Regions from separate parts of the Burkholderia sp. BCC1999 genome, predicted to be linked through region 2. Evidence: riboswitches for the same ligand, from Rfam matches in the RefSeq annotation. Region 2 holds a riboswitch; the other holds the start of a gene.

Region 1 (7,644 bases), on a different contig from region 2:
TGTGTGTCGTGTTGTTCGCGCTGGCGGCCGGGTTTGCACCGCGGCTGGCGCGGCAGGTTGCACGTGCCTAGGCAATCGGCCTTGCGTCAGCTGCCCGCGCTCGCGTACAGCGTCGAATCCGCGAACCCTTCGGCGTCGAGCACGCGCCCGATCAGGATCAGCGCGGTGCGCTCGATCTGCGTACCCTGCACTTTGGAGACGATGTCCGCCAGCGTGCCGGTCACGCGTTCCTCGTCGGGCCAGCTCGCGCGATAGATCACGGCGACCGGGCAAGCGGCGCCGTAATGCGGCAGCACTTCGTCGACGATACGCGCGAGATGGCGCACGCCGAGATGGATCGCGAGCGTCGCGCGGTGCGCGGCGAGCGCGCCGAGCGCTTCGCCTTCCGGCATCGTCGTCTTGCCCGCGAAGCGCGTGAGGATCACCGTCTGCGCGACACCGGGCAGCGTCAGCTCGACGCCGAGCGTCGCCGCGCAGGCGGCCGTGGCCGTCACGCCCGGCACGATTTCGTACGGAATCCCGAGCGCCTTCAGCCGGCGGATTTGCTCGCCGATCGCACCGTACAGCGACGGGTCGCCCGAATGCACGCGTGCGACGTCCTGCCCTTTCGCATGCGCGGCCGCGAGCAGCGCGACGATCGCGTCGAGGTCGAGTTCGGCCGTATTGACGACTTGCTCCGCGCGATGACCGTCGAGCACGGCCGCCGGCACGAGCGAGCCCGCATACAGGATCACCGGGCAGGTGCGCACGAGGCGCTGGCCCTTCACCGTGATCAGCTCCGGGTCGCCGGGGCCCGCACCGATGAAATACACCGTCATCGAAAATTCTCCGTCAATTCATTGGATGATCCGCCGTGCCGCGTCATGCGCGCGCGGCCGGATCGAGTGCGTCGAGTAGCGCCGCGACCGAGTCGAACGCGCGATCGGCATCGGGCAGCGGCGGCCGGCGCAGCATCACGACCGGCAGCCTGCGCTCGCGCGCGACATCGAGCTTGGCCTCGGTGGCCGCACCGCCGCTGTTCTTGCTGACGACGACGTCGATGCCCGTCAGCGCGAACAGCGCACGTTCGCCGTCGAGCGTGAACGGCCCGCGCGTGGCGACGATCTGCGCATGCGCGTTGCCGGGATGCGCGTCGAGACAGCGCACGAGCCAGAACTGGTGTGGCGGGATCGTGTCGAGATGCGCGAGCGGTTCGCGGCCGAGCGTGAACAGCGGCCGCCTGAACGGTGCGAGCGCGGCTTCGATGCCGGCCCAGTCGTCGACCATTCGCCAGTCGTCGCCCGGTTGCGGCGTCCAGGGCGCGCGGCGCAGCGCCCACAGCGGCACCCCCGTGTCGCGCGTCGCGGCAGCGGCGTTCGCGCTGATTTGTGCGGCATACGGATGCGTTGCGTCGATCACGAGGCCGATGCCGGCGTCGCGCAGATATGCGGCCAGCCCGGCGGCCCCGCCGAAGCCGCCGACGCGCACGTCGCAGCGCAGGTCGTCGGGCACCTTGCCGAGGCCGGCCAGGCTATAGACGTGATGCGGGCCGAGCGCGCGTGCGATCTTCAGCGCGTCGCCGGTGCCGCCGAGCAGCAGGATGCGTACGCTCATCGCGCTTGCCCGACGAAGCGGCCCTGGCGGTCGATCGCGAACATCTCGACGGCGACCGACGGCGGCACGATATCGCGTGCGACGCGCAGCGCATGCGCGCAGACGAGATCACCGAGAGGCACGCCGTCGGCCTGCGCAAGCTTCAACGCTTCCTGGCTCGTGTTCGCGGCGCGCATCGCGGCCTGTAGCGCCTCGCTCGCGCCGGCTTCGGCCGCCCATTGCGCGAGCATCGGCAGGTCGATGCTCGAATGACGACTGTGCAGGTCGAGGTGACCGGCCGCGAGCTTGCTGAGCTTGCCGAACCCGCCGCACATCGACAGGCGCGCGACCGGGGCGCGCCGCAGGTGCTTGAGCACCGCGCCCGCGAAATCGCCCATCTCGATCAGCGCCATGTCGGGCAGGTGGTAATGCGCGCGCATCGCGTCCTCGCTCGCGTTGCCCGTGCACGCGGCGATATGCGCGATGCCGTTCGCGCGTGCGACATCGATCCCCTGGTGGATCGACGCGATATAGGCCGAACACGAGAACGGCCGCACGATGCCGGTCGTGCCGAGGATCGACAGCCCGCCGACGATGCCCAGGCGTGGGTTCATCGTCTTCAGCGCGAGCGCCTCGCCGCCTTCGACGCCGATCGTCACGTCGAAGCCGCCCGCGTAGCCCTGCTCGGCTGCGAGCGCTTCAAGGTGGGTCGTCATCATCTGGCGCGGCACCGGGTTGATCGCCGGTTCGCCGACCGGCAGCGTCAGCCCCGCGCGCGTGACCGTGCCGACGCCGGGCCCCGCGTGAAAACGCACGCCGGGCGCCGCCGCGAGCGCGACGCGCGCGAAGATCAGCGCACCGTGCGTGACGTCCGGATCGTCGCCGGCATCCTTGATCGTGCCGGCTTCGGCGCCGTCGGCCGTGACCCGGCAGAACGCGAGCCGCATCATCACGCGCTGCCCTTTCGGCAGCACGATCTCGACCGCATCGTGCGCCTGGCCCGCGAGCAGCAGCCGTGCGGCCGCGAGCGACGTCGCGGTCGCGCAGCTGCCGGTCGTATAGCCGAAACGCAGCGGCGCGGGTTGTTCGGGGGTTTCGTCGCGCATCACGCGTCCGTTGCGTTCGACGGGTTCGACGCACCGGCCGTGTCGATCGCATCGGCCACCTCGGCCGTGTCGGGCTTGCGCACGTCATACAGCGTGACCGGCAGCGGCTGGCGCCACGTGTCGAAGCGGCCGAGCGGTTCCGCATGCGCGAGCGACACGCGCGTGAGCGTGCCGCCGTGCGCGTCGCGCCACGCGGCGAGCGCCATCTCGCCTTGCAGCGTGACCGCGTTCGCGACCAGCCGGCCGCCGGGTTTCAGCGATGCCCAGCACGCGTCGAGCACGCCGGGCGCCGTCGCACCGCCGCCGATGAAGATCGCGTCGGGCGTCGCGAGCCCTGCAAGCGCGTCGGGCGCGCGGCCCGCGACGAGCTGCAGGCCCGGGACGCCGAGCGCGTCGCGGTTGTGTTCGATGAAGCGCTGCCGTTCCGCATGCGCTTCGATCGCGATCGCCTGGCAGGACGGATGCGCACGCATCCATTCGATGCCGATCGAACCGCTGCCCGCGCCGACGTCCCACAGCAGTTCGCCGGGCGCGGGCGCGAGGCGCCCGAGCGTCATCGCGCGCAGGTCGCGCTTGGTGAGCTGGCCGTCGTGGCGGTAGGCATCGTCGGGCAGGCCGGGCGTGAGCGCGCGACGTGGCGCGTCGGGGCCGGCCTGGCAGTCGAGCGCGACAAGATTGAGCGCGGCCGTTTCCGCAACGCTCCAGTCCTGCGCGAGGCCGTCGAGACGCCGCTCGAGCGGACCGCCCAGATGTTCGAACACGCTGATGCGCGTCGGCCCGAAGCCGCGCGCGGCGAGTTCGGCCGCGACGGCGGCCGGCGTGCGGCCGTCGGCGCTCAGCACGAACAGGCGCCGGCCCGGCAGCAGATGCCGCGCAAGCGTCGCGAGCGGACGGCCGACCAGCGAGACCGCGCCGACGTCCTGCAATGCCCAGCCGAGGCGCGCGGCCGCGAGCGACAGCGACGACGGTGCGGGCAGCACACGCCAGTCATCGGAGGAAAGCTGGCGCGCGAGCGTCGCGCCGACGCCGAACAGCATCGGGTCGCCGCTCGCGAGCACGCAAACGGGCGAGCCGCGCCGCGCGAGCACGCCCGCGAGATCGAACGGCGACGGCCACGCTTCGCGTTCGGCACGCAGCCGTGCGGGCAGCATGTCGAGATGCCGTTTCGCACCGACGACGAGCGTCGCGTCGAGCAGCGCGCGACGTGCGCTGCGCCCAAGCCCCGCGTAACCGTCGTCGCCGATGCCCACTACCGTCAGCCACGCCGTCATGCACCCTTCCCCATCGTTCGATTCCCTGCAATTTATTGCGATGCGCGGCCGTCGTGCTGCCGCGCGTTGATTCGTTGACGCCCGTCGCCACCGCCTGCCCGGACACGCGATGCGGCAGCGATGTCAGCCGTGCGGCGCGCCGCCGAGGTAGTTCAGCAAGGTCAGATACATGCCGGCGATCGATGCGACCAGCAGCCAGCCGAGCAGCAGCCACACGAACGGCCGCACACCGCCTCGCCTGAACAGCCAGGTTCCGCCGGCCACGATCGGCACGACGAGGCCGACGAGCCCGACATTCTTCGGCCACTGCGCGGACGGCGCAAACGGAATCAGCGTGAATGCGAGCAGCATCCATGCGGGGATGCCCAGCAAGGCCAGCGCAATCCCCATGCCGAACAGCTCCGTCCTGCCGAGTTTCATCATTGCGGATCCCGGCGGCTCGCCGGTCGGATGTCGAGCCGCCAATCGTACCATCCGCGCGCGCTCGCGCAGTCCGCCGCAGCCGTGCTGCGACGCGGCTGCAGGGCAAACCCGCCGATGCCGGAGCGTCGTGAAAATCGGGTATCCTACGGCCGTTCGTTCGCCGGTGCCCTTCGGGGCCGAAGAGGGAACACAGGGCGCGCCACGCGCCGCTGTGGCTGCCCCCGCAACTGTAGACAGCGAGCCGATCTCCCCTTCATGCCACTGGTTTCACCGGGAAGGCCGGGAGCCGGCGCCGACCTGTCAGCCAGGAGACCTGCCGGCCAGAAAGTGCGTGCGTGCCAGTCGGCGTCGGGCGGGGTGTACCGATGCGTTGGCCGCGGCGCGACACTGTCCCGGTATCCCGTTGAGTTCCGCCCCCGATTCGATTCCTGCATCGCCCGTCGTGCGCCCGTCGGCTTGCCCGGGGCTCGTGCGCGTGGTCGCGGCCGCCGATGGCGGCCTGTGCCGGATCAAGCTGCCGGGCGGCCGGCTCGATGCACGCCAGGCGCGCGCGATTGCCGCCGCCGCACGTGCGTACGGCTCCGGCGCGATCGACGCGACCAATCGCGCGAATCTCCAGCTGCGCGGCATTCGCGACGGTGCCGCCGACGCGCTGACGCGTGCGTTGCTCGATGCGGGGCTCGGCCCGCGCGCCGAGGCGGCGGCAGGTTCGGCCAACGATACGGCCGCGCTCGCCGCGAGCGACGACGTCCGCAACATCATGCTCAGCCCGCTCGCCGGGCACGATCCCGCCGCGCTCATCGATAGCCACGCACTCGCCATTCCGCTGCTCGACATGCTGGCCAGCGAGCCGCGCCGTGGCGAGCTGTCGCCCAAATTCTCGATCCAGCTCGACGGCGGCGAATCGGTGGTGGAGCTCGACCATCCGCACGACATCTGGCTGGCCGCATGGCGCCGCGCCGACGGCGCGGTACGCATCGCGGCCGGGCTGGCCGGCTGCCCGCCGGTCGTAGATGGCGACCGGCCTGCGTCGGTCGATGTGTCGCCCGATCAGGCGGTCGCGCTGGTCCGCGCACTGCTGCTCGCGTTCCTCGATCTCGCGCCAGCCGATGTCACGCGGATGCGCGCATTGCTGGCAGCGTGCGGCGAACGCGCGTTACTCGAACGCGCGCGGCACTACCTGCCCTTCCCGCTCACGGCCGATCTCGCGCTCGCCGGCTGGCGGCGCACGCGCACCGATCGGGCGCTGCGTTTCGGCATGCGCCCGTCGCTCGATGCGGCGCGCGGCAGCGTCGGTGCGCAATGCGTGCTCGGGCGGCTCGACGCGACGCAGCTGGAACGGCTCGCCGCGCTGGCCGAAGCCGATGGCGACGGCACGCTGTCGATGACGCCGTGGCAAGGCGTGTTTCTGCACGGTGTGCCGAACGAACGCGCCCCGGCCACGCTCGACGCACTCGCGTCGCTCGGCCTCGTGTGCCGGCCGTCGGACCCGCTTGCGACACTCGTCGCCTGTACCGGCAGCGCGGGCTGTGCGAAAGCACGCGCCGACACGAAACACGACGCGCTCGCACTCGCCGCGCGCATCGGCCATCCGGTCGACGTGCACCTGACCGGTTGCGAACGCCATTGCGCGATGCCGCATCCCGCGACGCATACGCTCGTCGCGGTGGCGCCCGCGCATTACGACCTTTACCGGCGCGACGCGGCCGAGGGCCTCGGCGCCCCGCTTGCGCGCCATCTGACGATTGACCAGGCCGCGGCCCGTTTGACGGGCGCGCGGCACAGCCAGGACACCACCGATGCTTGACTACATTCGCGACGGGCAGGAAATCTATCGCCAGTCGTTCGCGACGATCCGCGCCGAGGCCGACCTGTCACAGGTTCCGCCCGACCTCGAGAAACTCGCGGTGCGCGTGATCCATGCATGCGGGATGGTCGACGTCGTCTACGACCTGCGCTTCTCGGCCGGCGCCGGCTCGGCGGGCCGTACGGCGCTCGCGGCCGGCGCGCCGATCCTGTGCGACGCGAGGATGGTCGCCGAAGGCATCACGCGCGCGCGGCTGCCGGCCGACAACCGCGTGATCTGCACACTCGGCGAGCCGGAAGTGCCCGATCTCGCGCGCCATCTCGGCAACACGCGCTCGGCCGCCGCACTCGAATTGTGGCGTCCGCATCTCGCGGGCAGCGTCGTCGTGATCGGCAATGCGCCGACCGCGCTGTTCCACCTGCTCGACATGCTCGACGCCGGCGCGCCGCGCCCCGCGCTGATCCTCGGTTTTCCGGTCGGCTTCATCGGCGCGGCCGAATCGAAGGCGATGCTCGATGCCGACAGCCGTGGCGTGCCGTACGTCGCGCTGCTCGGCCGACGCGGCGGCAGCGCGATGGCTGCCGCCGCGGTCAACGCGCTCGCGACGGAGGTCGAATGACGACCGCACGCGGACGCCTGTTCGGGGTCGGCGTCGGCCCCGGCGATCCTGAACTGATGACGATCAAGGCGCTGCGCGTGCTGCAGGCGGCGCCCGTGGTCGCGTATTTCGTCGCTAAGGGCAAGAAAGGCAATGCGTACGGCATCGTCGAAGCGCACCTGCTCGACGGGCAGACGCAACTGCCGCTCGTCTATCCGGTGACGACCGAAGCACTGCCGCCGCCGCTCTGCTACGAGACGGTGATCGCCGACTTCTACGACACGGCAGCCGAGATCGTCGCCGCACACCTCGACGCGGGGCGCGACGTCGCGGTGATCTGCGAAGGCGACCCGTTCTTCTACGGCTCGTACATGTACCTGCACGACCGCCTCGCGCCGCGCTACGACACCGAGGTGATCCCGGGCGTATGCGCGATGCTCGGCGGTACGGCCGTGCTCGGCCAGCCGCTCGTCTATCGCAACCAGAGCCTGTCGGTGCTGTCCGGCGTGCTGCCCGAGCACGAACTGCGCGAGCGGCTCGCGCGGGCCGACGCGGCCGTCGTGATGAAACTCGGCCGCAATTTCGACAAGGTGCGGCGCGTGCTCGATGAACTCGGGCTCGCGAAACGCGCGCTGTACGTCGAGCGCGCGACGATGGCGAACCAGCGCATCGTGCCGCTCGACGCGGTCGACCCGATGGCGTCGCCGTATTTCTCGCTGCTCGTCGTGCCGGGGGAAAAATGGCAAGGATGACGACCCCACCCGCGATCGTGATTCTCGGCGCGGGCGCGCTCGACACCGCGCGACGCATCCAGGCGCGCTACCCGGGCGCCCTCGTGCATGGCCTCGCATCGCGCGTAGCCGCCGA
Region 2 (7,644 bases):
AACCGCATCGGTCTGCCGCGCAACCCGCTCGACGAACCGCGCAACGCTTTCGCCGCCATGCGAGCACGCATGCATCAGGTCGGCCGCCCACGCATCGAGCGCCGCGCGGTCGATGTCGTCCCAGCGCTGCATTTCCCACGCGCCGAAGTCCATTTCCTGCCAGCCGACATCGCACCGCAACGGCACATCGAACGCCTGCGCGAGCCGATCGGCAACCGATAAGCAACGCGTCAACGGGCTCGTCCAGACCTGCGCGGGCAACGGCGCGCCGAGAGCCGACAGATGCGCACGCACGGCCTGCGCGCCGGCATCGGCCGGCGCGGCGAGCGGCACGTCGCTGCGCCCGTAGCAGATGCCCGGTTCGACACCGACGGCCGGATGACGGATCAGGACGACGTCCATCCGAGCACCACGAGATAGATCGCCAGTTCGCACAATTGCTGCGCGAAGCCGAGACAGTCGCCCGTATAACCGCCGATCCGCTTCACGAAATAACGGGCTGCCCACGCGCGCACGAGCACGAGCGCCACGCACACCGCGACGCCCATGCGCCAGTCGGGCCAGAACAGCCACGGCAATCCGAATACGGCCGCGACGCACGCCGCGCGCGTGCCCATCCGCTGCGCGACCGGCTTCGCCTTGCCTTCCGGTCGCACGTAGTCGAGCGTCATCAGCAGGCTCACGGCCGCCGCACGGCTCGCCGCATGCGCGGCGATCATCGTCCATGCGGCACGCAGCGGCAGCATCGACGCAAGCGCCTGCCATTTCAGGCCGAGCGTGATCACGAGCGCGACCGCGCCGAACGTGCCGATCCGCGAGTCGTGCATGATGCGCAGCACGTCGTCACGCGTAAAGCCGCCGCCGAACGCATCGCAACTGTCGGCGAGGCCGTCCTCGTGGAAGGCGCCGGTCGCAAGCAGCGTCGCAGCGATCGACAGCCCGACCGCGATCGACGGGGGCAGCACGCGCAGCGCGACGAGATAGACGAGCGCGCCCCACGCGCCGACGCACGCGCCGACGAGCGGAAAATAGCGCGCGGCCTGGTCGAGATCGCCGGCCGCATAGCCGATCGAACGCGGCACCGGCACGCGCGTGAAATAGCCGAGCGCGACGAAGAAGTAACGCAGTTCGGCCCGCACGCCGCGCGCGCGCTCAGGCGTCACGATTGTCGACGCCTGCGGATTCGAAGCTCGCCATCTCGCTGAGGAACGCCGCAGCCGCGCGCACGAGCGGCAGCGCAAGCGCCGCACCCGTGCCTTCGCCGAGCCGCAGGTCGAGTGCGAGCAGCGGCTTCGCGCCGAAATGCTCGAGCATGCGCCGGTGCCCGGCCTCGTGCGACGTATGCGAGAACACGCAGTAGTCGCGCACGCCGGGCGCGATGCGCTCGGCGACGAGCAGCGCGGCCGTCGCGATGAAGCCGTCGACGAGGATCGTCATCCGCTCGCTCGCGGCCGCGAGGTACGCGCCCGTCATCATCGCGATCTCGAAGCCGCCGAACGTCGCGAGCACGTCGAGCGGCGCGATCGCGTGCGAATGCTTGACGAGCGCGCGGCCGAGCACCGCGCGCTTGTGCGCGAGGCCCTGGTCGTCGAGGCCCGTGCCACGCCCGACGCACGCGTCGATCGGCACGTCGAGCAGACGGCTCATCAGGCACGCGGCCGACGACGTGTTCGCAATCCCCATCTCGCCGAAACCGATCACGTTCGTGCCGAGCGATGCATGGAGGCGCACGCGCGCCGCACCGGCGGACAGCGCCGTCATCGCCTCGTCACGCGACATCGCCGGCTCCGCCGCGAAGTTGCGCGTGCCGCGCGCGACCGGCAGCGACACCAGCCGGTCGGACAGCGGCAACGGCGACGCGACGCCCGCATCGACGATCTCCAGCGTGCTCTGCGCGACGCCCGAGAACGCGTTGATCGCCGCACCGCCGGCCAGGAAGTTCGCGACCATCTGCGCGGTCACCGCCTGCGGATAAGGACTGACACCCTCGGCCGCGATCCCGTGATCGCCGGCGAACACGATCGTCACCGGGCGCTGCACGACCGGCCGTTCGGTGCGCTGGATCAGGCCGATCTGCAGCGCGAGCGCCTCGAGCTGGCCGAGGCTGCCGGGCGGCTTGGTCTTGTGGTCGATCACATGCTGCAGGCGTATGCGCAGCGCGTCGTCGAGCGGCGCGATCGCGGGCGGGAAGTGGGTCGGAGTCGTCATCGGGAAGCCGTGTCGTGGGCGCGGCACACGCCGCGCATCGGAAGAATCGGAAAAGGAAAGTTCATTGTCGCGCAGGCCACGCCGGCAACAGCGCATCGCGGCCGTTCTCGCGGATCAGCACGAGCGGATAGCCGAATGCGTCGCTCGCGCGTTCGGGCGTCAGCACGTCGTGCACGGGGCCGGCCCACGCGCGACCGCACCCGTCGAGCAGCAGCGCATGCGTCGCGAAACGCCGCGCGAGGTTCAGGTCGTGGCACGAGAACAGCACCGTGCGCGGGCCCGCATCGAGCCATGCGGTCAGCGCGCTCAGGCAGTCGATCTGGTGATGCAGGTCGAGATGCGCGAGCGGTTCATCGAGCAGCATCAACGGCGCATCCTGGCACAGCGTCGCGGCCAGCGCGACCCGCTGCCGCTCGCCGCCCGACAGCGACAACACGTCGCGCGACGCGAGCGCGGTCAGGTCGAACGTCGCAAGTGCATCGTGCGCGGCCGCGCGATCGCCGTCGCGCTCCCAGCCCCAGCCACCGAGATACGGAAAGCGGTTGAGCAGCACCGTGTCGAATACGGTCGCGCTGAACGCGTCGTGCAGTTGCTGCGGCATCAGCGCGCGGCGCTGCGCGAGTGGTTCCGGGCGCCACGCGGCAAGCGGCCGGCCGTCGATCTCGACTTGTCCGCCGGCCGGCGGCTGCAGCCCCGCGAGCGTCGCGAGCAGCGTCGTCTTGCCCGCGCCGTTCGGCCCCGCTACGCACCAGATCTCGCCGGGGCGGAAGGCCTGCGTGAACCCGTCGAGCAATGTGCGCGCGCCGGCCTTCAGCGTCAGGTCGACGGCCGCGTAGCGCAGGTCGCTGCCAGCGTGCAGTGCGGCATCCGTCATCGCATCGGTCTCCTCAACAACATCCACAGGAACACCGGCACGCCGATCAACGCGGTCATCACGCCGACCGGCAACTGTGCGGGCGCGATCGCGGTGCGCGCGAGCAGGTCGGCCGCCATCACGCCGCCGCCGCCCGCGAGCATCGCGGCCGGCAGCAGCATTCGCTGGTCGTTGCCGAACGCGAGCCGCAGCGCATGCGGCACAACGAGGCCGACGAAGCCGATCGTGCCGGCCGTCGTCACCGCAGCCGCGGCGGCCAGCGACGCGACGAGATAGATCCGCACGCGCAGGCGCGCGACGGGCACGCCGAGCGCGAGCGCGGTCGCGTCGCCACGCAGCAGCACGTTCAGTTGCGGCGCGACCGGCAGCGCGACGCAGGCGGCCAGCAGCAGCGCGCCCCATGCGAACCACGGCGTCGTCACGCCGTTCAGGTCGCCCGTGAGCCAGAAGATGATGCCGCGCAGCCTCGCATCGGGTGCGAGCGACAGCAACAGCGTGACGAGTGCGCCCCACCCTGCCGCGATCACGACACCCGTGAGCAGCAGGCGCGGCGACGCGTCGCGCGAATCGCCGCGCCACAGCTCGCGGCGCGCGAGGCCGAGCACGAGCGCGACCGAGACGAGCGAGCCGGCAAATGCGGATGCGTCGACGAGCCACCACGCGCCGCCCGCGATCATCGCGACGAGCGCGAAGCCGGCCGCGCCGCCGGACACGCCGAGCACGTAGGGTTCCGCGAGCGGATTGCGCAGCAGCACCTGCAGCAGTGCTCCGGCCAGCGCGAGCAGCGCGCCGCACGCGAAGCCCGCGAGTGCACGCGGCAGACGCAGCGTGCGGACGATATCGGCAAACAGCGCATCGCCGCCATGCGGCACGAGCGATGCAAGTGCCTGCCACGGCGACATCGGCACGCTGCCGATCGACAGCGATGCGACGAACAGCAACGCGACCATGGCGGCCAGCGCGGCCCAGATTGCGGCAGCGCGCGCGGCGCTCATGCCGTGCACGGCCGCGCGCATGACGCGCGGCGCATCCGCTTGAGGTTGCCGGCCGGACGTGACAAGGACGCCGCGCGGACGATTGGGGTCAGCATCGAAGAACATTCCGTGAAGCATTGCGCGCCCCGCCTCCCCGCAGGCCGCGCGTCACGAAGCCCGTGCGGGCTTCCCGTCTCGGCCGGTATCCGGGCTGGCGGCGGTCCGGCTCGCCTTCCCGCGCGTTTCAAGCGCAGTGGCCCGCGCCCGCGTGCGACACCTGCACGCAAAACGCGCCCGAGCCGGCCTGCGTCGGGAGACGCGGCCGCTTACCGTTGCGGGGGCAGCGCAGGTTGGCACGCTCTCGAAGCGCACGCCCTGCTTCCCGTTTAACCGCGCGTGCCACGCGCGAGCACCGAGGCGGCGCCAGTTTAGGAGCCGGTCGCGCGAGCGTCAAGGAAGCGTCAGGACACGTACGGGAAGCACCGATTCACGGCAAGAAGCAGGGGTGTTACGACTGGAAACGATACAGATGTCGGATTGCGCGTTATTCCGCGCTAAAATGCTGGGTCTTTAGAGGACGCAGCAAATGCTCAACGAACTCGAAACCTTATCTCAAAATATTGGCCGTCTGATTTCGCTGAACAAGCGCTATCACGCGGAACGGCTCGCGCTCGAGGAGCAGGTCGCGCAATTGCGCGCGGAAGCGGACACGGTCCGCGCGGAACTCGCGGAACTTCGCGACGAACGCAATGCACTCGCGGCCGAGCGTGACACGCTGTCGGCAAAGATCGACGACGCCCAGGTGAAACTGAACGCGATTCTCGAAAAGCTGCCGCGCTCGAAAAGCGCGGAGCAAGCCGACAACCAGCTCGACCTGCTGGATGCGCAGGCGCGTACGGATGGCGATGACGCGGCCAGCCACGGAGAACATGCATGAGCACCAAGCAGATCGAAGTCTCGATTCTCGGCCAGCCCTATCGGTTGGCCTGTTCGGCCGAGACCGAAGCGGCGCTGCTCGAGGCAGTCGCGCGTGTCGACGCCGAAATGTCGAAAATCCGCTCGAACAGCTCGGTACGCGGCACCGATCGCATTGCGGTGATGGCGGCGCTGTCGCTCGCATCGGAATTGCTGCGGCTGCAAACGAGCGTGCGGCACGGTGAAGCATTTCCGGCGGAGGAAATCCGTCGTACAATGCACCAGATGAACGAACAGCTCGGCGCGGTGCTCGCACAGCACGAGACGCAGTAACGTTTTAATCGATACGTCGATTCCCCTTGATCTCGGCGGTCAACGGTGGTCAAATTGGCGCATCGAATCACAGTTCAGTCAGCTTCCCTGCCTGGTTCGCCAAGGTCATATATTCCTTGAACCAATGCCATGTGCACGGTTGCGGAAATTTGTAGCACGGGCGCGCGCGTCACTCTGTCTGATGTACCCGAAGTGCTGCTAACTGCGACCAATTCTGAACCCCAGGTTCAGGATGCCGGCCTAGCGGCCAAGGCGGGGACCTATCCAACGGCATCGGGCACGTCCCGGTGCCGTTTTCTTTTGTAGCAGCCTCTTTCTGCGTCGATCACGATCCATGCAATACTGGCTGATGAAGTCCGAACCGGACGAAGCGAGCATCGACGATCTCGCCAACGCACCGCAGCGCTCGCTGCCGTGGACCGGCGTGCGCAACTATCAGGCGCGCAATTTCATGCGCGACACGATGAAGATCGGCGACGGCGTGCTGTTCTATCACTCGAGCTGCCCCGAGCCGGGCATCGCGGGCCTCGCCGAAGTATCGTCGACGCCCTACCCCGATCCCACGCAGTTCGATCCGGCAAGCCCCTATTACGACCCGAAATCGACGCAGGAAGCGCCGCGCTGGCTGCTCGTCGACGTGCGCTACGTGAAAAAGTCGCCGCTCGTGCCGCTCGCCGCACTGCGCGAACACGACGAACTCGCCGACATGCGCGTGCTGGCTCGCGGCAACCGATTGTCGATCACACCCGTGACGCGCACCGAATGGCGCTTCATCACCGAAAAGCTGATGAAGTAGGCCTGCGCCAAAGGTCAAATCTGGTCAGCACACGCGGCCGACACGGAACTCGCGGGTCTTTTGCGCAGCCTAAGCAACCGCTGTCGGCCGATCAGGCCGGCCGTGGTTTATTTCGTCGCGCGGTACGCCCGCGTCGTGCACGCGTGATCCGCGTGCGCGCCCTCGCACAAGGAGTCCAACAATGACCAAGAAATCCGCACTCGCGCTGTCGCTCGCCCTCGCCGCCGCCGTTCCCGTCGCGCTGACGCTCGCGTCGCCGGCCGCGCACGCGCAGACCGCAAACCCGCATTTCCCCGAGCCGGCGGGCGTGCTGTCGCTGTCGTCGCAGGCCAGCGCCGACGTGCCGCAGGACATCATCCACATCACGCTGTTCTACGAGCAGCAGGCCAAGGATCCGGGCAGCCTCACGGCGCAGTTGAACCAGCGCGCCGACGCAGCGCTGTCGCAGGCGAAGAGCGTGTCGGGCGTCACGGCGCACACGGGTGCGTTCTCCGTGTATCCGAGCACCGATCGCGACGGCAAGATCTCCGCGTGGCGCGGCCGTACCGAGGTGGCGCTCGAATCGCGCGATTTCGCCGCGGCGTCGAAGCTCGCGGGCCAGCTGTCGAACCTGATGCAGGTCGCGAACGTCGAGTTCTCGCTGTCGCCTGAGGCGCAGCGCACGGCCGAGCAGAAGCTCACGACCGAGGCGATCAAGTCGTTCCGCGCACGCGCGGACGAAGCCGCGAAGGCATTCGGCTACAGCAGCTACACGATTCGCGACGTGAACGTCGGCAGCGGCCGCAACGTGCAGCCGTACCCGCGCATGATGGCGATGGCCGCGGCACCGATGGACAGCGCGAAGATGAGCGCGCCGATCGCGGTCGAAGGCGGCAAGGCCACCGTGTCGGTCACCGTCAACGGCTCGGTGCAGATGAAGTAACGCACCACGCGCCGCTGTCGCAAACGAAAAACGCCGGCCCGAGGGCCGGCGTTTTTTATGTGCCTGCGCGTTGTCGATGCACGCATCGATTGCGCGCGCATCGATTTCGCATCACGCCGCAGCGTTTGCCGCGCGACGGCGATACGCCCAGACCATCAGCGCGACACCCACGAGGATCATCGGCAGCGACAGCCACTGCCCCATCGACAGGCCGAGCGCAAGCAGGCCGAGGAAGTCGTCGGGCTCGCGCGCGAACTCGACCGTGAAGCGTGCGAGGCCGTAGCCGATCAGGAACAGCGCGGACACGGCACCCATCGGCCGCGACTTGCGCGAGAAGAAGAACAGCGCGAAGAACAGCACGATGCCTTCGAGCACGATTTCATAGAGCTGCGAAGGATGCCGCGGCAGCATCTGGTACTGCATGAACACGTCGGCGAGATGCCACTTCTCGACGAGTTCCGGATGCTTCGGCAGCCACGCCGCATCGTCGCGCATCGCGCCCGGGAACAGCATCGCCCACGGTGCGGACGGATCGGTCACGCGGCCCCACAGCTCGCCGTTGATGAAGTTGCCGAGCCGCCCGGCCGCGAGCCCCGTCGGCACCATCGGCGCGACGAAGTCG

What was found. A riboswitch is a leader RNA that binds a small molecule or an ion and turns the genes downstream of it on or off. The one in region 2 is predicted to bind cobalamin.
Region 1: linked by a shared signal. The riboswitch ahead of cobG (precorrin-3B synthase) and the one ahead of U5809_RS07220 (FecCD family ABC transporter permease) in region 2 are both predicted to bind cobalamin.

What each region holds. Positions count from the first base shown of each region.
Region 1 covers NZ_CAJPHP010000012.1:1,771-9,414, forward strand. The annotation lists gene U5809_RS18575 (MFS transporter) at 1-71, shown strand, start outside; gene cobM (precorrin-4 C(11)-methyltransferase) at 87-818, opposite strand; gene U5809_RS18585 (cobalt-precorrin-6A reductase) at 862-1,593, opposite strand; gene U5809_RS18590 (cobalt-precorrin-5B (C(1))-methyltransferase) at 1,590-2,678, opposite strand; gene cbiE (precorrin-6y C5,15-methyltransferase (decarboxylating) subunit CbiE) at 2,678-3,949, opposite strand; gene U5809_RS18600 (hypothetical protein) at 4,073-4,369, opposite strand; cobalamin riboswitch at 4,517-4,708, shown strand; gene cobG (precorrin-3B synthase) at 4,815-6,179, shown strand; gene U5809_RS18610 (precorrin-8X methylmutase) at 6,172-6,798, shown strand; gene U5809_RS18615 (precorrin-2 C(20)-methyltransferase) at 6,795-7,529, shown strand; gene cobJ (precorrin-3B C(17)-methyltransferase) at 7,526-7,644, shown strand, end outside.
Region 2 covers NZ_CAJPHP010000004.1:153,541-161,184, reverse strand. The annotation lists gene cobC (alpha-ribazole phosphatase) at 1-402, opposite strand, end outside; gene U5809_RS07235 (adenosylcobinamide-GDP ribazoletransferase) at 387-1,163, opposite strand; gene cobT (nicotinate-nucleotide--dimethylbenzimidazole phosphoribosyltransferase) at 1,153-2,208, opposite strand; gene U5809_RS07225 (ABC transporter ATP-binding protein) at 2,270-3,082, opposite strand; gene U5809_RS07220 (FecCD family ABC transporter permease) at 3,079-4,194, opposite strand; cobalamin riboswitch at 4,236-4,488, opposite strand; gene U5809_RS07215 (ATPase) at 4,643-4,993, shown strand; gene U5809_RS07210 (cell division protein ZapA) at 4,990-5,304, shown strand; RNA gene ssrS (6S RNA) at 5,386-5,567, shown strand; gene U5809_RS07200 (EVE domain-containing protein) at 5,639-6,100, shown strand; gene U5809_RS07195 (SIMPL domain-containing protein) at 6,282-7,022, shown strand; gene lgt (prolipoprotein diacylglyceryl transferase) at 7,134-7,644, opposite strand, start outside.